3 regions of the Ruegeria sp. BB5 genome follow, and region 1 is predicted to be linked to each of the others. Evidence: riboswitches for the same ligand, from Rfam matches in the RefSeq annotation. Region 1 holds a riboswitch; each other region holds the start of a gene.
The links. A riboswitch is a leader RNA that binds a small molecule or an ion and turns the genes downstream of it on or off. The one in region 1 is predicted to bind thiamine pyrophosphate.
Positions count from the first base shown of each region.

Region 2: linked by a shared signal. The riboswitch ahead of thiB (thiamine ABC transporter substrate binding subunit) and the one ahead of thiC (phosphomethylpyrimidine synthase ThiC) in region 1 are both predicted to bind thiamine pyrophosphate.
Region 3: linked by a shared signal. The riboswitch ahead of thiD (bifunctional hydroxymethylpyrimidine kinase/phosphomethylpyrimidine kinase) and the one ahead of thiC (phosphomethylpyrimidine synthase ThiC) in region 1 are both predicted to bind thiamine pyrophosphate.

Region 1 is NZ_JBQFUX010000014.1:12,120-18,996, forward strand. Features, by position in the region: gene ACR0DL_RS20645 (hypothetical protein) at 1-2,285, shown strand, start outside; gene ACR0DL_RS20650 (invasion associated locus B family protein) at 2,304-2,783, shown strand; gene thiC (phosphomethylpyrimidine synthase ThiC) at 2,845-4,635, opposite strand; TPP riboswitch at 4,745-4,864, opposite strand; gene ACR0DL_RS20660 (acyl-CoA dehydrogenase family protein) at 5,607-6,785, opposite strand.
Region 2 is NZ_JBQFUX010000009.1:5,569-12,445, reverse strand. Features, by position in the region: gene ACR0DL_RS17315 (GDP-mannose 4,6-dehydratase) at 30-1,070, shown strand; TPP riboswitch at 1,321-1,425, shown strand; gene thiB (thiamine ABC transporter substrate binding subunit) at 1,458-2,438, shown strand; gene ACR0DL_RS17305 (ABC transporter permease family protein) at 2,414-3,961, shown strand; gene ACR0DL_RS17300 (thiamine ABC transporter ATP-binding protein) at 3,948-4,640, shown strand; gene speB (agmatinase) at 4,729-5,694, opposite strand; gene ACR0DL_RS17290 (TRAP transporter large permease) at 5,716-6,877, opposite strand, start outside.
Region 3 is NZ_JBQFUX010000002.1:139,188-146,064, reverse strand. Features, by position in the region: gene radC (RadC family protein) at 1-320, opposite strand, end outside; gene ACR0DL_RS08700 (HesA/MoeB/ThiF family protein) at 431-1,393, opposite strand; gene ACR0DL_RS08695 (thiamine phosphate synthase) at 1,390-1,986, opposite strand; gene ACR0DL_RS08690 (thiazole synthase) at 1,983-2,747, opposite strand; gene thiS (sulfur carrier protein ThiS) at 2,750-2,944, opposite strand; gene ACR0DL_RS08680 (FAD-dependent oxidoreductase) at 2,928-3,905, opposite strand; gene thiD (bifunctional hydroxymethylpyrimidine kinase/phosphomethylpyrimidine kinase) at 3,902-4,705, opposite strand; TPP riboswitch at 4,749-4,855, opposite strand; gene dnaJ (molecular chaperone DnaJ) at 4,984-6,138, opposite strand; gene dnaK (molecular chaperone DnaK) at 6,213-6,877, opposite strand, start outside.

The DNA.
Region 1 (6,877 bases):
TAACGCTGGGCGCGCAAGACGATTCAACCGGTGACGGTGGTGATGTCGGCTTTGCAAATATCGGGGACATGACTACCAGTGGAACTGGATCGCACGGGTTCGTTATCCAAAGTATCGGTGGCGGCGGCGGTCTCGTTTCAACCGATATGGAGGCCAGCCGGATCACGGTAAACCTGTCTGCTGCAAATGGCGGTGATGGTGGCGATATCGGATTCTCGCAATCCGGCAACATCGTCACGACGGGCGAAAATGCGATTGGTGTTGTGGCGCAATCGCTTGGCGGCGGCGGTGGCATGGTGGACTCGGTCTATCGCGGGGCTGCCGGTGGTGCGGGCTCTGGTGGCGCCATCGACATGACGCTTGATGGTAACATCCTGTCAGTGGGCGAGGGCGGCATCGGCGTCTTGGCACAATCCGAGGGGCGCGATGGCGCAGACGCGATCACACTTGGCTTTGACGGCGTCGTCATGGGCGGCACTGGTGAGGCGGGGTCAGTCGCATCAATCGTTGTGGACGGCGGCACCGACAATGTGCTGACCCTTTCTAAAGATACCCTGTTGATCGCCGGCAACGATCAATTGGTGAATGGAGGCGACGGCAACGAACAAATCTCTCTTGCGGGTACGGCCCTTGGCAACATGGATCTTGGCGCAGGCACCAACGGCTTTACCGTCGAAGACGGCGCGGACTTCTATGCGTTGGATACGGTCAATCTGGGTGCTGACGGCTTCATGCAGGTGAACGGTGATTTTGTACTGGGGGCCAATCTGGGTCTGGACGGAGATTTGACGGCGACGGTTGCGGCCAGTGACTTTACCTTCAGCGGCAATGTCAGCCAGACATTGAACCTGACCGGAAGCCTGGCCTTTGGAGCAACGGCAACGTCAACCTTCGACGTGTATTTCCTGACCTCTGGGGCACCTGGTGGCAACAGCGACCTGGTTAATGCCACCGGTAATGCCACCATGGGCGGTACGCTGGTGCCACTGCTGAATACGCTGGAAAGGGCCTTGCCGCTTGTCATCATCAATCCTGATGGAACCGCCGCAGACGCGGGCACGCTGATCGAAGACACTGTGGTGCTGGATTATTCCATCGGCCTGAACGGCTCCACCTCTGACGGCAGTTCGGTCGACCTGGTGATCACGCCGGATTATTCGACCCCCGGCATGAACGCCAATCAGGCGGCCATCGGGGATTACATCAACCAAGTTCTGAACGGGCAGGGATCGGCTGCCCAAGGCCAACTGTTCGCCTTGATCGGCAACATGCAGTCCGAGGCCGATGTCATCGCCGCAATCGAAAGCCTGTCGACTGCCGACTATGCCGCCGATGCCGTGGATGCGCTTTATGGCACCCGGGTATTTGCGGACACGCTGCACAATTGCGAACGGTTTACCGATTACCAGTTCGGGGATGACCCGCGCAATTGTGTTTGGTTCTCAGGCGGGCGGTCTTTTTATGACCGCGATCAGACCGGCATGTACGAAGAGCTGGACATCAACGACACCAACCTGTCGGCTGGTGTCCGTCTGCCGGTTGGGGATGAGCTATTCGCCGGGTTCGCGGTAGGCTATGACGAGATGAGCCTCCGGAACGGATCGAATTACAATGCAACGGGTGATCGGTTCAATCTGGGTGCCTCGCTGACCAAATACACCGGCGCTTGGGAGTTTGCAGCCCAGCTGTCGGCCGGTTGGTCAGACTATGATACGCTCAGCGCGGGCGGGATCAGTGGTGTGTTGCCCAACGGTCAAATCGTAAGCACCGTTGGTGTCAGCGAGATCAAGCACAAGATGAACCATCAGAACCTGCGTCTCAGCCTTGCTTATGACCACAGGTTCGCGGGCGGCAGTTCCTATCTGCGCCCTGAGGTAGCCGTTGATGCCACACGTCTGGCAACCGAAAGCAATGGCGATGCAACCCTGGCGGGGGTCGTTCTGCAAGACGATAGCGAGATGATCTATTCGTTCACGCCTTCGCTGGAAATCGGAACCGAGCAAACCCTGAGTGCCTCGCAGAAGCTTCGCGCAAGTTTTCAGGTTGGTGCCATTGTCTCGTCGGATGATACCGTATCGGTCACCGCCGGGTTCAACGGAGCGAGCACCGCTGACGGTGGGTTTTCAAACACCAGCTTTGTCGGCGACGCGCATGGCTTGGTCTCGGCCCGGTTGGGGCTGTTTGCGCTGGATGACAGCAGCTTTGTCAATCTGAGCCTCGATCATTTGTTCGGAGACTCAACCAGGGCCCTACAGGTAGGTCTTGGCCTTGGACTACAATTCTAATCGATGAGGGACAGCAGGATGAAAACTTGGATAAGCGCTTTGGGGGTCACATTGGGATTGGCAACTCCCCTTGCTGCGCAGGAAGGCGCAGCGCCGCCATGGTCGGTCAATTGCAGCAATCGGGCCGTTGGGTCCGAGTTGATCTGCGAAATGACCCAAAGCATCGTTTTGACCGAAAACAACCAAAGGCTTACGTCCATCGCATTTATAAAGGCTGCAGGTAAGGACGAGACTGAGACCGTGCTGACCCTGCCATTCGGTCTTTTGTTCTCGGAAGGGCTGGTTGCAAAGGTGGATGATGCCGAGGTCGCCCGTCTGGAGTTCCTGACATGCGAGGCACAAGGTTGTTTTGCCCGTTCGCCAGTTTCCCAGGAATGGATGTCTGCGATGCGGGCAGGTAATCAATTGCAGATCGACGCTAAAAACAGGGTCGGAGAGCCAATTTCATTTGGCTTCGATTTGACTGGGTTCAGCAAAGTATCCGATCTATTGCCCTGAGAGTAGTTTCCCTTCAATGCAAGAGCGTGCGGAGCCGAAAGGATCGGCTCCGCCGCGGTGTTTAGTCTTTCACGGGCATGTAAAGGTCGCCGCCTTCACGGAATTTGGCGGCCATCGCCTCCATCCCCTCTTTCTGCGCTTCAGTTCGAATGTCGTGGCTGATCCGCATCGAGCAGAATTTCGGCCCGCACATGGAACAGAAATGCGCCACCTTATGCGCTTGTTTGGGCAAGGTTTGGTCGTGGAATTCCCGCGCCGTTTCCGGGTCCAGCGACAGGTTGAACTGATCTTCCCAGCGGAACTCGAACCTGGCGCGGGACAGCGCATCGTCACGACGTTGCGCGCCCGGCAGACCTTTGGCCAAATCAGCGGCGTGAGCGGCGATCTTATAAGTAATAACCCCAGTTTTCACATCATCCCGGTCCGGCAGCCCCAGATGTTCTTTAGGCGTGACATAGCAGAGCATCGCACAACCAAACCAGCCAATCATCGCAGCACCAATGCCGCTGGTGATGTGGTCATAGCCCGGCGCGATATCGGTGGTCAGGGGGCCAAGCGTGTAAAAGGGCGCCTCGTGGCAACACTCCAATTGCTTGTCCATGTTTTCTTTGATCTTGTGCATGGCTACGTGTCCGGGGCCTTCGATCATCACCTGACAATCCTTGGCCCACGCGATTTTGGTCAGCTCACCCAGCGTCTCAAGCTCGGCAAATTGTGCCTCGTCATTAGCGTCGGCGATAGAGCCGGGACGCAGACCGTCGCCTAGGCTGAACGACACATCATAGGCCCGGCAGATGTCGCAGATTTCGTCGAAATGCTCATAGAGGAAGCTTTCCTTGTGGTGATGCAAGCACCACTTGGCCATGATCGACCCACCGCGCGACACAATACCGGTAACCCGTTTTACCGTCATCGGCACCATATGCAGGCGCACGCCTGCGTGGATGGTGAAATAGTCGACACCTTGTTCGGCCTGTTCGATCAGCGTGTCACGGAACACTTCCCATGTCAGGTCTTCGGCAATGCCGTTGACCTTTTCCAGCGCTTGATACAACGGCACGGTGCCAATCGGCACCGGGCTGTTGCGGATGATCCATTCACGGGTGTTGTGGATGTTGCGGCCGGTCGACAGGTCCATGACGGTATCAGCACCCCAACGGATCGACCAGACCATTTTATCGACCTCTTCTTCCATCGAAGAGGTCACAGCCGAGGTACCCATATTTGCGTTGATCTTGACCAGGAAATTACGCCCGATGATCATCGGTTCGCTTTCAGGGTGGTTGATATTCGCAGGGATAATGGCGCGACCAGCGGCGACCTCGTCCCGCACGAATTCCGGGGTCACATAGTCAGGGATGTTTGCACCCCAATCATTGCCTTCGCGCTGTTCAACGACAGCCTCGCGCAATTGGTTTTCGCGGATGGCGATGAATTCCATTTCCGGTGTGATGATGCCAGCGCGGGCATAGGCCAGCTGCGTCACAGCTTTTCCATCCTTGGCGCGCAGGGGGCGCGGGCGCACAGGGAACTCGGGCGTTAGCCGATCACCTTCGACAAAACCGTTGTCTTCCGGTTTGATCTCACGTCCATCATATTCTTCGACATCTGCTCGAGCCTCAATCCACTTGCGACGCAGCGGCGCCAGACCTTGCCGAATGTCCGTCATCACCTGCGGATCGGTATACGGCCCCGAACTGTCATACACGGGCAAGGGTGGCTCCCCCGCCGTGGGGTGGACCGAAATTTCACGCATTGGCACGCGCACATCCGGGTGCAATGTACCGTTTACATAGATCTTGCGCGATGCGGGCAGTTCACCGGCGGTGATTTTGGGGTTGGGGACGTTCATGTTGGTGCTCCTCAAGCAGTTCAACTTAAAAAGACACCAGATGAGTTTTGGCTTGGGGAAACGAGAAGGCAGACAGCCCCCTGTTCGGAGTGCGCTTGCCCGGTTTTGTGGCCTGCGCGCCCTAGCTTCCTACGCCAGTATCAACTGGGTCAGGTTCAAAGGGTCGCGTCGCCGGGCATTGCCCCGTCAGCCTCTCAGTCCCCTTGGTGGGACTCCCCTGCGTACAGGTGGTTTAGCTTGAGGTTCACGGCTTAAACAAGCACCAAAATTCATTTGTTTCAGATTTTCTCGAACGGCCGGGACCTTCCGTTCGGTGCAGCACGTCACCAGAAATACGGTCGCTATCTGATGTGCGGGCCGACCTATTCGACAGATACTCCACATATCGACGGTAAGTTAAACGCTGTTATTTCACATAAGACGTATTATAGGAAGATTGCCTCATTTGAAGGAGAATTGTCGGAGTACGTAAATAATGGGACTGAATTATTGAGACTCGTCTTCCCCATAATTCAACGACTTAAGATTTTCATGCATTTTGGTGGATTTCGCTGACTTGGACTTATCAAGCTTGTCTCAGACTGCAGCAATACGATCGTCGACTGCAACGCGCATTGGGAACTTCCGAGAGCGGACACAACTCGCAGACCGACAGCTTCACAGCGTAAGGTTTTGTGCTGAACAATGTTGAGCGACTAAGTGCCCTGCCCTGATCACTTCCGGCCCTTACCGGGCTTTAGTCGGTCGTTCAGCATTCTGCAGTGCGGCTCGACATTGCGGACATTCGCTGCACGTGCGCAATCAGAAGATGGGTGAATTTACAGTTTGCGGACAAAGGGTGAATTCGCTGCGTTTGCACCAAGGTCTGCAATATCGAGTAACCGGCCGCATATGCGCGGCTGGTCTTTCAGTTTTACCGATCTCTGAGGAGATTTTCTGGTCGGCTCTGCTTCGTCGGTGGGGGGGGACGTTCAGCTGGTTTCACCAAATCCTTTCGGTACTGGCAGGTCAGGCAAGCTTGCCGCACGTTTCTGCAAGGCCCGCCCGATGACCACGCGGCTGATTTCCGTCGTCCCGTCCACGATCCGCAGCATTTGTGCAAGACGGGACAAACGATCCAGACCATAAGGCTGCAACAGCCCCATGCCGCCCAGCACTTGCGTGCAGGTATTTGCAGCCTTCACTGCGGCATCTGGCACAAACCGTTTGGCATGGGCGGCCATCAGTGGGCCCTCGGGCGTGCCAAGGGCTTTTGCCGCCTTGCGGTACAGCAGTTTCGAGGCTTCAAGATCGGTCGCAACTTCGCCCAGCATCCACTGGATCCCGTCCAGATCGAGGTTCTTGCCACCGAACATCTTGCGGTTCTTGGAATAGGACAGCGCCGTATCTAATGCAGCTTGCATCAATCCACAGCATCCTGACGCAATCGAAACGCGGGCAATATCGATCGCCATGAGTGAACCTTGCAGGCCCTGACCAATGGGCAGGATGATATTGTCTTCGCTCACCATGACTTTGTCCATGTACATCTCGGCCAGAGGCAGGAAGTTGTAGGACGGGGTGTCGTAGAGCGGACCAAAGCTGAGGCCCGGAGTGTCGGCCGGGATGGCAATCATCGCCATATCCTTGTGGCCGGGCTCATTGCTGGTCTTGACCACCGTGAAATAGATTTCAGCCTCGGTCGCCAGGCTGACCCATGCCTTCGCACCGCTGATCGTCCATGTGCCGTCATCATTGATCACGGCCCGCGAATACATGTTTGTGGCATCCGATCCGGATTGCGGTTCGGTCAGTGCAAAGTTCGCCAGTTTGCGGCCCGAAGTCAGGTCTCGCGCCCATTTTTCCTTGAAGGCATCTGTGCCATAGCCGCAGCCCGCGAAGGTGCAGATGTTATGCATCGACAGGGCAAAGGCATAAGCGCCATCTCCGAGCCCCAGTTGTTCGTAGACCTGAATGCCCTCTGAAAGTGGCAAGCCCTGGCCGCCAAACTCTTCGGGGGCGTACAGCCCAGTCAGACCAGCGGCCCCGGCCTTGTCCGACGCATCACGGGGCCATGTCTTCGTGGCGTTCCAGGCGTCCACATTTGGCAGGATGACCTGCTCGGCGTGGTCGCGTGCAGCCTGGAGTATGGTGGCGAGTTTGTCTGACATTGGTGGATCCTTTCAAGGGCGATTGTTCTCAGATGACGCCACAACCCGGCAATCGTGGATGGCCGGACTGATGAGCTATGAAGGCGAAACTT
Region 2 (6,877 bases), on a different contig from region 1:
AATACCAAGTTTTTTACAAGGGCAACATTATGCAGAGCGTTCTCATCACCGGGTCAGCCGGTTTTATTGGCTTTCATCTGAGCAAGCTTCTGCTGGCCCAAGGGTACCACGTAGTGGGGTTGGACTCTCTGAACGATTATTATGATGTGTCGTTGAAAAAGGCCCGCCACGACATGCTGGCGCGCGAACCCAATGGTAAGAATTTTTCGCCCGTCATTGGGAAGGTGGAAACCCCCGGCCTGATGATGGAGCTGTTCGGGGAACATGGTTTTGACTATGTCATTCACCTCGCTGCCCAAGCTGGGGTGCGCTATTCGATCGAGAATCCGCGCTCGTATCTGGAAAGCAATGTGATAGGGACTTTCGAAATTCTGGAAGCGGCGCGGGCGCATCCGCCCAAACATATGCTGTTGGCTTCGACTTCTTCGGCCTTTGGCGCCAATACCGAGATGCCCTACAAGGAAACCCAACGCGCCGATCATCAGATGTCGTTCTACGCGGCCACCAAGAAGTCGACCGAAAGCATGGCCCATTCCTATGCGCATCTGTTCGATTTGCCGATCACCATATTCCGGTTTTTCACCGTCTATGGTCCTTGGGGTCGCCCGGACATGGCGCTGTTCAAATTTACCAAAGCGATCCTCGAGGGCAATGCGATCGACGTCTATAATCACGGTGACATGAAACGCGACTTTACCTATGTTGAAGATCTGGTTGAGGCGATCCGCCTGCTGATGGACGCCGTCCCTGTGCGCCCCGCAGACGGCAATGTTCCAGAAGGGGACAGTTTGTCACCGGTCGCCCCCCATCGAGTGGTGAATATCGGCAACAATGATGCGGTACAGCTGACCGCGTTTATTGAAGCTATCGAAACGGCCACTGGCATCAAGGCGAATAAAAACATGATGCCAATGCAGCCCGGTGACGTGCCCGCAACTTGGGCCGATGCATCGCTGCTCAGGGAATTGACCGGTTATCAACCAAGGACTTCGATCGAAGATGGTGTGGCTGAGTTTGTTAAGTGGTACCGCGACTTTTATCGTCCCAACGCGGCTGGGACCGAAAGGTAAGATGGTTAGCCTTCAGGCCTAAAAGACTGGTGGCCGTCCTCTCAGTTTTGAGATTCGGCCTCTGAAGTTCTCAAGGGTAAAAACGCAAACCGTTCCAGTACCTGGAACGTAGTTCAAAACCTTTCCCACGGTGATTGTTCCACAGGGCGATTAGGTTGCGCATCTCTCAGTCCAACTGAACGGATGCCAATTTGAGCATCCAAAAAACACTTTAACCCGGTTGTCTTTTCGTCCGTTCCAACCTACTGACAACCTCACCTCGGGGTGCGTGGCCTGCCGCGCTGAGATGCTTTTGGCGAACCCGTAGAACCTGAACCGGCTAGAACCGGCGGAGGGAAAGGTAACGGTTTCATCCACCCTTGCCCTCTCGCCGCAATGGAGGATGACATGAAACATCTGATGATTGCTGCGGGACTTCTGAGCGCAACAGCGGCTGTCGCGGCCGACAAACCTCAGCTGACCGTTTACACCTATGACAGCTTTGTCTCGGACTGGGGTCCGGGCCCGAAAGTAGAAGAAGCTTTCGAAGCAGTATGCAACTGTGATCTGAACCTTGTGGGCGTCGAAGACGGCGCGGCGCTGTTGTCGCGTCTTCGGCTTGAGGGAGAAAACACGGACGCCGATGTGGTGCTTGGGCTGGACACCGGCCTGATCGCAGCAGCCAAGGAAACTGGCTTGTTTGCTCCCAATTCGGTCAGCGCCGATTATACCCTGCCGATTGAATGGTCAGATGACGTGTTCGCGCCTTATGACTGGGGCTATTTTGCTTTTGTCCATAACGCAGATGCGGCGGCACCTGCCAATTTCCGTGAACTGGCCGAGGGTGAAACCAAGATCATTATTCAAGACCCGCGCTCGTCCACTCCGGGTCTGGGGCTGCTGTTGTGGGTCAAAGCGTCTTATGGAGACGAAGCCCCCGAAATCTGGGCCGGGCTTGCCGACAATATCGTGACCGTGACCAAAGGTTGGTCCGAGGCGTATGGCCTGTTTCTTGAGGGTGAGGCGGACATGGTGCTCAGCTACACCACATCGCCTGCTTATCACTTGATCGCCGAGGATGACGCCAGCAAAGCAGCGGCCGCCTTTGATGAGGGCCACTATATGCAGGTTGAAGTTGCGGCGAAGCTGGCCGGTACCGATCAGCCCGAACTGGCGGATCAATTTCTGGAATTCATGGTCTCGGACACCTTCCAGCAGATCATCCCGACCACCAACTGGATGTATCCGGCAGTGACCCCTGTGGCTGGCCTGCCCGAAGGGTTTGATACGTTGATCACGCCTGAGAAATCCTTGCTGTATACCCCGGATGAAGCCGCCTCCGTGCGGGATCAGGCGCTTGCGGAATGGCTGGGCGCGCTCAGCCAGTAAGCCCTTGGCCGGGTGTTGGCGCAGCGGCACTGGTTGCTGCGCTGATATTGGGCACATTGGCCGCGGTAGCCCTGCGCGCTGATACAGCGGGTGGGTTGGGTCCGGCCGATTGGGCGGCGCTGCGCTTTACGCTGGTTCAGGCGGTGTTGTCTGCGTTGTTCAGTGCCGGGCTGGCTATTCCGGTCGCCCGGGCACTGGCGCGGCGTCGGTTTCGTGGACGGTCTGCCCTGATCGCCCTATTGGGCGCCCCCTTTATCCTGCCGGTCATCGTCGCGATCCTTGGGTTGTTGCAGGTTTTCGGACGTGCCGGCTGGATTTCAGATTTTTTAGGTCTGTTTGGTTTGCCGCCGCTGCGCATCTATGGGTTGCACGGGGTGGTTCTAGCCCATGTATTTTTCAACCTGCCACTTGCCACGCGGCTGATCCTGCAGGCGTGGCAGGAAATTCCGGCAGAAAGATTTCGGTTGGCCGCGCAATTGGGGTGCGACGGCTTTGCCATGTTCCGTCTGATCGAACTGCCAATGTTAAGGCGCATTCTGCCGGGTGTTCTGGCCGTGATCTTTGCGATTTGCCTGACTAGCTTTGCCGTCGCGTTGACTCTTGGCGGAGGGCCTCGCGCAACGACACTTGAACTCGCGATCTATCAATCCTTTACCTACGATTTCGACCTTGGCCGCGCGGCGTTGCTTTCTGCGGTGCAACTGGCCTTGACCGCTGCTGCCGCGCTAGCTGCTTTGAAGTTTTCGCGTGGTGACGGGTTCGGCGCTGGATTGGATCGCGCGATACAACGATGGGATGGCGGCGCGCCCGCAATTGATGCGTGCTGGATTGGGCTCGCGGCAGCGTTTCTGCTTCTTCCTTTGGCTGCCGTGGCGATCTCTGGCCTATCTGGGTTGCTCGAAATGCCTGCCTTGGTGTTCCGTGCGGCGGTGATATCGGTTCTGGTTGCCACTGCTAGTACGATTGTTTTGTTGATGCTTGCACTGCCGATGGCCATGGCCGTTGCAACCGGTCGTCACGGGATTGTTGAGCTTAGCGGTATTCTGGGGCTGGCGGCTTCACCGTTGGTGATTGGCACCGGGCTGTTCATTCTGATCCGCCCCATCGCTAATCCAGTAACACTGGCATTGCCGGTAACCACGCTGGTGAATGCCGTCATGGCCTTGCCCTTCGCGCTACGCATTCTGGTGCCGGCGGCCCGCGACGTGGTGGCGCGACACGGACGGCTTGCCCTGTCGCTGGACATGGACAAGAAAACATTCTTTGCCCGCGTCCTGTTGCCGCGCATGCGCCCACAGATCCGCTTTGCCACGGGTTTGTCAGCCGCGCTATCGATGGGAGATCTGGGAGTTATTGCCCTGTTCGCCGATCCACAGATCGCGACCTTGCCCTTGCAGATCTATCGGTTGATGGGGGCGTATCAGATGCAAGCAGCGGCCGGGGCAGCTCTGTTGCTGTTGTTGCTGTCGATGGGGGCATTCTGGCTATTGGATCGCGGAGGGCGGTTGCATGCTGAAACTTAAAGGCTGCGTAATCGAGAACGGAAATTTCTCGTTGCGTGCTGATTTTGCCGTCGAGACCGGTGCCAGTGTAGCCATTATTGGGCCGTCTGGTGCGGGAAAGTCGACACTGCTTGAGGCGATTGCCGGGTTTCGTGACCTTAAACAGGGAAAGATATTCTGGGACGGAGACCTTATATCAAACCGCGCCCCTGGCAAGCGCCCTTTGGCGATGCTGTTTCAGGATGGCAATCTATTCCCACATCTGACGGTCGAACAGAATATCGCTTTGGGCTTGCGCCCGAATGGGCGGTTGACCGTTGATGAGCAATCTCAGGTCCAAACCGCACTAGATCGGGTTGCCCTGCCGGGTCTGGGTGATCGCAAGCCAGCCGAACTGTCTGGAGGTCAGCAAAGCCGGGTCGCATTAGCCCGGGTTCTTGTGCAGCGCCGTCAGATGTTGCTGCTGGACGAACCGTTTGCGGCGCTGGGGCCGGCACTGAAGGCTGAAATGCTTGATCTTGTGGCTGGGTTGCTGGCGGAAACCGGAACGACCCTGCTTATGGTCAGCCACGACCCGCAGGACGCGCGCCGCATTACCGGCCAGACGGTTCTTGTGTCTAACGAGCAGGCACATCCTCCTGCGCCGACCCGGGACCTTTTGGACAATCCACCGCCCAGCCTGCGCGACTATTTGGGGTAGGGACATTGGATGGAAACCTGCGAAAGGAAACTCGCAGCCCGGCGCGTAGTTGAAAGGTTTCTGCACGCCGGACTGACAGGGAGGGACCTTATTTCCGGTTGTGGAAAATGAACCCGAGGAAGTTCAGCAGCAATTGCGCCGCAAGAATCTGAGTGCTTTCGGTCTGGTCATAGGCAGGGGCGACCTCAACCAGATCAATGCCAACCACATTACCGCGTTTACTGAGCCCCTGAACTATTTCCAGGACATCATAGTACTGGAACCCGCCATGGCTGGGTGTCCCTGTTCCGGGCGCAATCGACGGGCAGAACGCGTCGATATCTATGGTGACGTAATAACGCGCACCTTCGGGGATACGATCCAAAACGCCCTCGGTTCCCAGTTTACGCACCTGTCGTACGGACAGGATATCTGAACCCCGCGCCCGCGCGTCGTCATAACCTTCTTTCGCGGTTGAGGACACGTTGCGGATGCCCAGTTGGGTCATGCCCGAGACATAGTCTTTTTCGATTGCCCGACGCATCGGGTTGCCGTGACCATCGGTGACGCCTTTGCGTTCGTCGACAAAGTCCAGATGCGCATCGATCTGGATCACGTGGATAGGTCCGTTCTTTGCGCAATCTTCTTCAAAGGCGCGGATGCACGGAATGTTGATCGAGTGATCTCCACCGATAGTCACCGGCAGAGCGCCCGCATCCAGGATTTTCTTCACACCGTATTCGATGTTGGCGTGGCTTTCCTCAGTCTTGGTATGGATGATGTCGGCATCGCCCAGATCGACGATGCGCACATCGCTGGCCAGATAGGTTGCGTCATCCTCGTGGTCATAGGCACCGGCGTGGCCAAAGCTGAACAGGGTTGACGCTTCGCGCACAGCGCGCGGCCCAAACCGGGCACCGGATCGAAACTGACACCCGAAATCGAAAGGTGCACCAAGGACGGCGACATCAGCGTCGATCTTATCCCAATTCTCGACATAAGGTTTTTTGCCAAAAGTCGCGATGCCGACAAAAGGCAGGTTCAGACGACCAGATTCATAGCCATGACCCGACATGATTTCTCCGTTTCTTATGGATTATCGGTACGCCAATTCCGGCAGGAACAGCGCGATTTGAGGGAATGCCATCAGCAGCCCGGTGACAACCAAAAGGATGATCAGAAAGGGCGGCACGCCGCGGACCACCTCGACAAAGGGGCGGCGGAATACAGCGATGGCGGTGAACAGGTTGCAGCCAAAGGGGGGTGTGGCGGCGCCGATGGCGACTTGCAGTGTGATCAGAACGCCAACCAGTACCGGGTCTAACCCACTGGCCTTGATCATCGGCGCAAAGATCGGAACTAGGATCAGGATCACCACGATCGAGTCAACGAACATGCAGCCGAGGAAGAAGGCCACGTTGATCGCCAGCAACACCATAAGCGGGCTGGCTTGTTCCAGCCCCAGCGCTGCGATGATAGTCTGCGGCACTTGGGCAAAACTAAGTGTCCAGCTAAAGGCGGCTCCGGCGGCAATCAGGATAAACACGACGGAAGTGATGGCCCCTGTGGACAGGGCAATATCGAACAGGTCTCCGACCTTGATCGAGCGAAAGATCACAACCTCGAGGATCACAGCATAAAGCACGCAGATTGCCGCCGCTTCGGTGGGTGAGAACACGCCGCCATAGATGCCTCCGACGATGATCGCCGGAAATCCCATCGGCCACAGGGCTTTGCGCAACGCGGTAAAGCGCTGTCCCCACCCCTCGCGAGGCAGAACTGGGATATCGTGACGGTAAGCGTACACCATGCAATAGGCCGAGAATAACACTACGATCAGCAACCCGGGCAAGATGCCTGCGATGAAAAGCTGCGAAATCGACGTCCCCGAGACCACGCCATAGATGATCATGCCGATGGATGGCGGGATCAGATAGGCCAGATCAGCGGCATTTACGATCAACCCGATCGAAAAGCTGTCGCTATAGCCCGATTTCAACATACGCGGCCGCATCGCACCGCCAATGGCCACCACCGTCGCCTGGGTCGATCCGCACACCGCACCGAACAAGGCGCAGGCCGAAGTGACGGAAATTGCCAGGCCGCCTTTGATATGGCCCATGAAACTCATCACAAGATCGATAAGCCGGTTGGCGGAATGTCCTCGCGTGATGATATCAGCGGCCAAAATGAACATCGGCACCGCGATCAGCGCAGCCGGCTTCACACCCCCGATCATCTGCTGGATCAGGATTTGC
Region 3 (6,877 bases), on a different contig from region 1:
GTGATCACCGTGTCACCAACGCCCTTGATCTGACGCAGCCGTTCCTCGGGCGCGGTCAGAACCCGGTTGAAATCCCCAAACGTGTCCATCAGCGCCCGTGCCAGCGGCTTTACATCCTGCCGCGGGATTGAACGGAACAGCACCAGTTCCAACAGTTCATAATCCGGCATCGCCGCCGATCCGCCTGACATGAACCGTTCCCGCAGGCGTTTCCGGTGGTCTTTGATATAGGACGGCAATCGCCCCGAGGGCAGGGGCGCCACCGGGGCTTCGTCACTTTCAAACAGCATCGGGGCTTCGGCAAAGGCGTCCTGAGTCATGCGCTCAGATTTGCGCAGAATCGGTTTCCGAAAGGTTAACGCGCCCAAACAACCTTAGACCCCTTTGGTCGATAGTCACCGGTTTCCACTTACCTCGTGAATCAATTCACTCATGTAGTTGAGGCTGCAACCAGGACAATTTCACCGGACCAATCCGATTGAATTTGCTCAGCCGCCCGCCATGCGCGCAATCCGCTAGAGCAACAAAGCGCAAGTCTTTTTCCTTTGTTAGGCTCTGTTTTCAAGGATTCAACAATGTCCCGACGTGCCCTGCTGTGAAGAAGTTCGGGGGCCTCGTCCCGGGTGCGCAGTTCAATGATCACATCATCTTCGGTCAATTGGCTGGCGGAAAGAAATCGAAAGTGGTGCGCCGGTTCCGGTGCGCCGTCAAATCGGAATAAGGTACTGCGCAGCGTGCGGGCGTCAAACTGTACCAACTGTCCCAAAGGCGAGGGGTCCAGGCCAAGGATCACGCCCAGCGCCATTTGCGCCTGCAAGGCACCTATCACCCCAACGACAGGGCCCAACACGCCGGCCGTTGCACAGCTCGCGCCGCTATCCGGTGCATCCGGAAACACCGCACGCAAGGACGGCGCGCCAGCACAAAACCCACCGACATAGCCGGTCAGCCCCAATACGGATGCGCTGATCAGCGGCTTGCCCTGCAACAAACAGGTATCCGACAGGATATAGCTGGCCGCATAACTGTCCGCGCAGTCCAGAACAATGTCAGAGCTGCGGACAAAATTTAACACATTCTGGTTTGTTAGAGCCTGATTCTCAGCCATTACGGTGATGTCACCATTCAGCGCCCGGCAGCGTTCTGCGGCGACTTTGGCCTTGGCGCGCCCACAGTCGGATTCAGCGAACAATGTCTGCCGATGCAGGTTCGATAGCGCGATCTGATCCCGGTCCAGGATGGTTATATGCCCAACCCCGGCCCCGGCCAACAAGGGTAGGACCGGGGAGGCTAATCCGCCTGCGCCCACCACCAGAACCCGCGCTGCTGACAGGCCGGTCTGGCCTGCCGGTCCAACCTCGGGCAGGATCATCTGGCGGGCATAGCGGCTCATCTCGTGACCTCGATCCATTCGCGAACGCGGGTTTCTGGATCGGAATTCAGCGTGATGTCCGTGACGACCGAGACGATGTCGGCCCCCGCCTGCAAGACGCCCGGCGCCCGCTCAACGCTCATGCCGCCAATCGCGACCAGAGGGATATCCCCCACCCGTGCCTTCCATTCGGTGACGCGTGGCAGGCCCTGCTGTTCCCATTTCATTTTTTTCAGGATCGTCGGATAGACCGGGCCCAAAGCCACATAATCCGGGTCCATGGTCAGGACTCGCTCTAATTCATCATCATCGTGGGTAGAGACACCCAGTTTCAGCCCCGCCTTGCGGATGGCTTTCAGATCGGCCTCGTCCAGATCCTCTTGCCCGAGATGAATCCACTCACAACCAGCGTCGATAGCCGCCTGCCAATGATCATTGACCACCAGCACGGTGCCGTGGGCACGGCATAGTTCTAACGATTGGGCGATCTGTTCCCGTATGATCACATCAAGCTGATCCTTGATCCGCAGTTGCACCAGCTTCACATCCAGGGGCAGCATCCGGCGCAACCAGTCAGAGTGGTCGAAGATCGGATAGAACCGGTCTAACATCATGATAAGAAGGCCTTTCCGATTACTGGAGTTGATGGTTCGGCCATATCGCGCGCCTCGATCGGGTCGGCTTGATGCGCCAGTTGCCCGGCCTGAATCGCCAGCATCATTGCGCGGGCCATGGCCACAGGGTTTCCGGCGCGAGCGACAGCGGTATTCAGCAGAACGGCGTCATAACCCAACTCCATCGCCTGCGCGGCGTGACTGGGCAGGCCGATCCCGGCATCCACAACCAAAGGAACATCGGGGAACTCGGCCCGCATCGCGCGCAGAGCATATTCGTTGTTCAGCCCCCGTCCCGACCCGATGGGCGCCCCCCAAGGCATCAGCACCTCACACCCGGCGGCCAGCAACCGCTCGCCCACGATCAGGTCGTCGGTGGTGTAGGGGAAAACCTGAAACCCGTCCTCGGTCAGTATGCGCGCGGCCTCGACCAGTTGAAACACATCTGGCTGCAAACTGTCAGTGTGGCCGATCAGTTCCAGCTTGATCCAATTAGTGTCAAACACCTCACGCGCCATATGGGCGGTGGTTACAGCTTCTTTGACGGTGTGGCACCCAGCGGTGTTTGGCAGGATCAGCACGCCCAGCTCGCGGATCATCTGCCAGAAGGTCTGCCCAGCCCCGGATTCACGGCGCAAGGACACTGTGGCAATACCCGCGCCGCTCTCGCGAAACGCCTGTTCCAAAATAGCGGGGCTTGGATATTGCGCCGTTCCCAACATCAGCGGATTGGGCAGCTGAGTTCCGTAGAAGGTCTTCATCCTCAGCCTCCCTGCATCGGCGCGACGACTTCAACCCGGTCGCCATCGGTCAACTTTTGAGCAATGCGCAGACCCGAGGGCACAAAGTCTTCGTTTACAGCTGTCGCCACCCTCCCCAAGAACCCGCATTCGACCAACAGGTCCGAGAGGATTTCGGCGCGCACCTCGCGCAATTCACCATTAAGCACGATCTTCATCGACCATCTCCGAATGTTTGTTGTCCAACGCCAGATCGGCCACTCCCTGCGCCAGCGCTGGGGCCAGCAGATAGCCATGGCGGTACAGTCCGTTGGCATAAATCGTATGCCCCAGCCGCCGGATGCGGGGCAGGTTGTCGGGAAAAGCCGGGCGCAGATCGACACCGATCTCAAGCACCTCGGCCTCGCCAAAGGCGGGGTTCAGCGCATAGGCGGCGCTGAGCAGTTCCAGCATGGATCGGGCCGTGATGCGGCTGCTGTCTTCGCTTTCGATCATCGTTGCGCCCAGCATGTAGACACCATCCTCACGCGGCACGATGTACAGCGGCATCCTTGGATGCAGTAGACGTACAGGTCGCGTCAGGGTCACGTCCGGGCAGCGGATCACCAACATCTCTCCCTTGACGCCGCGCAGGTCGTGCAAAACCTCACGCGCGTGCAGACCGCGGCAATCGATTGCATTCTCCAGCTGGGTCGGGGCCAGTTTCCGGTGGAAGACTACCCCTTGGTCCAGCAATTGGCGGTGCAGATCCCGCAGCGCCTGTCGTGGGTTCAGATGAGCCTCATCCGTGAAATGCAGACCGTTGGTGAAACTGGTTAAATCAGGCTCTAAACTGACAATTTCAGCCTGACTAATCTCGGTACCCCCCCCGGTCCGACGAGCGAACCGACGCAAATCCGGCAGATCACGCGGGTTGGCAACAACCAGCGTGCCACGTTGTTCCACCCGAGTACGCGTAGACCACCACTCGAACGCAGCCATGCCCAGCCGCAACACAGGTTCTTCGGCGTTTTCAAACTCGCACCACGGGGCCAGCATACCGCCAGCCCACCAAGAACACCCATGCGGGCCAGGTGGACCACTGGGATCAAAGATCTGAACCTTGGCCCCGCGCGACACTAGCTCGCTGGCTACGGCCAGCCCGGCCACACCGGCCCCTATGACCGACCAGACCGTCACGCGGGCCAGACCCGATGGAAATGATGAACCGGGCCATGCCCCTGTCCGACCATCAGACCGTCAGCTTCAGCAATAGCCCCTTGCAGATACTCATGCGCCTGCGCGACCGCATCGGTCAGGCCCAGCCCTCGCGCCAGCCCGGCTGCTATCGAAGACGACAGGGTGCAACCGGTGCCATGCGTGTTGCGCGTATTGCGCCGAGTGGCGGTGAATTCTGCCACAACTCCCGAGGGATCAATCAACACATCGTGGCAAACGTCGCCGCGCCCATGTCCGCCTTTCATCAATACCGAGCGCGCGCCCAGCCCGCACAGCGCCATCCCCTGCGCGATCATCTGATCGGGGGATTCGGCGTCCGAGGTGCCCAGCAAACAAGCGGCCTCGGGTAAGTTCGGGGTCAGCATGGTCGCTCGGGGCACAAGAACATCACGCAGGGTCTGAACGGCACCCTGTGCCACCAAGGCATCGCCAGATTTGGAGATCATCACCGGGTCCAAAACGACGGGGCCATCATACCCAGCGATGGCCCCGGCAACGGTTTGAATAATTTCAGGGGTCGCAAGCATGCCGATCTTGATCGCGCCTACATCCAGGTCGATCAGCACCGCCTCGATCTGAGCGGCCACTACGTTGAGCGGTATGCCATGCACTGCGGTCATAGCCCGCGTGTTCTGCGCCGTGACCGCCGTGATCACGCTGGCCCCATACACGCCCAACGCAGACATCGCCTTGAGATCGGCCTGAATCCCGGCCCCACCACCACTGTCCGAGCCCGCAATTGTCAGGGCAATATGCGCCATATCGTTGCTCCATCATCAGGGGGCAACGCAGCATGGAAAACGTCTGTGTGTGTAGACCGTTCCCTACGCCGGTATTGCCCGGATCAGGTTCGATGGGTTAGCGCATTCACGCCTCTCAGCCCCTTGATCAAGGCACCCCAACGGTTGACGCGACAATCTCAGGGGATGTGGCAAGATTCAAGAGCCAAATTTCGCGAAGTTCGCGGACAAACTGGACCTATAAAACGAAAAAAGCCGACCCAAGGGGATCGGCCTTTTAGCAACTTGGTGGGGTGATCTTAGCCCTTCATCCCATCCCAAAAGGATTTGACGGATGAGAAAAAGCTTTTTGATTCCGGGTGGTTATCCTCACCCAAATCGTCGAACTCTTTCAGCAGTTCTTTTTGGCGACTGGTCAGGTTGACCGGCGTTTCCACCGCCAGTTCGATGAACATGTCACCCACACCGCCGCCACGCAGGGCGGGCATGCCTTTGCCGCGCAGGCGCATCTGACGGCCCGATTGGCTGCCTGCTGGTATTTGCACGCGGCCGCGGCCACCATCGATGGTTGGCACTTCGATCGAACCGCCCAGCGCAGCCTTGGCCATGCTGACCGGGACGCGGCAATACAGGTTCACGCTGTCGCGTTCGAACAGCTTGTGATCCGAAACTTCGACAAAGATATACAGATCGCCCGGAGGGCCACCGCGCATCCCAGCTTCACCCTCACCCGCCAGGCGGATGCGGGTTCCGGTCTCGACACCGGCGGGGATGTTGACGGACAGCGCACGCTCTTTTTCCACGCGGCCTGCACCGCCACAGGCTTTACAGGGGTTCTTGATGATCTGACCCAGACCCGAACAGGTCGGGCAGGATCGTTCGACGGTAAAGAAACCCTGCTGTGCACGCACCTTGCCCATGCCCGAACAGGTTGGACAGGTGGTTGGCTCCACTCCGCCTTCTGCACCCGATCCGTCACAGGCCGAACAGGCCACGGCAGCAGGAACACTGATAGTTTTCTGCAGGCCCGCGAACGCCTCTTCCAGCGTCACGCGCAGGTTATAGCGCAGGTCCGATCCGCGCGCCGCACGGCGCCCGCCACCGGGGCCGCCACGCTGACCGCCCATGAAATCGCCGAACAGATCGTCGAACACGTCTGAGAATGCGCTGGAGAAATCACCCTGACCAAAGCCGCCGCCCGGACGACCACCACCGCCGCCCATACCGTTTTCAAAGGCGGCATGGCCGAAACGGTCATATGCGGCCTTTTTGTCGGCGTCGCGCAGAACATCATAAGCCTCGTTGGCTTCTTTGAACTGCGACTCGGCATCCGGGTTGTCTTTGTTGCGATCAGGATGCAACTCTTTGGCTTTCTTACGAAAACCCTTTTTGATTTCATCCGCTGATGCGCCCTTTGATACGCCGAGCACATCGTAGTAGTCGCGTTTTGACATCAGTATTTCCTTCAGCCTCAACGTATTTGGGCCGGCCCGGCAACCGGACCGGCCCACATTGGCCCGGTTACCCGTTAGTTACGCTTGTCGTCGTCCAGATCTTCGAACTCGGCGTCAACAATGTCGTCCTCACCCGGCGCAGCATCTGCCGCCGCAGGCTCATCCTCACCTTCTTCGGCTTGCGCCTTATAGATGGCTTCGCCCAGCTTCATGGCCGCTTCGGTGACGTTCTGGATGCCCGACTTGATCTTGTCGGCATTCTCGGTCTCCAGCTCGTCCTTCAGCGCGGCAATTGCCAGCTCGATGGCTTCGATGGTGGTCGGGTCGACTTTGTCGGCATGCTCTTCCATCGACTTTTCGGTCGAGTGGATGAGGCTTTCCGCCTGGTTCTTGGCGTCGACCAACTCGCGGCGTTCCTTGTCGGCTTCCGCGTTCTCTTCGGCGTCCTTGACCATCTTGTCGATGTCTTCATCCGACAGACCGCCCGAGGCCTGGATGGTGATCTTCTGCTCTTTGCCGGTGCCTTTGTCCTTGGCCGAAACCGAGACAATGCCGTTGGCGTCGATATCAAAAGTCACCTCGATCTGAGGCATGCCGCGCGGTGCAGGCGGGATATCTTCGAGGTTGAACTGACCCAGGATCTTGTTGTCCGCAGCCATTTCACGCTCACCCTGGAACACGCGGATGGTTACGGCGTTCTGGTTGTCTTCGGCGGTCGAGAAGACCTGAGACTTTTTGG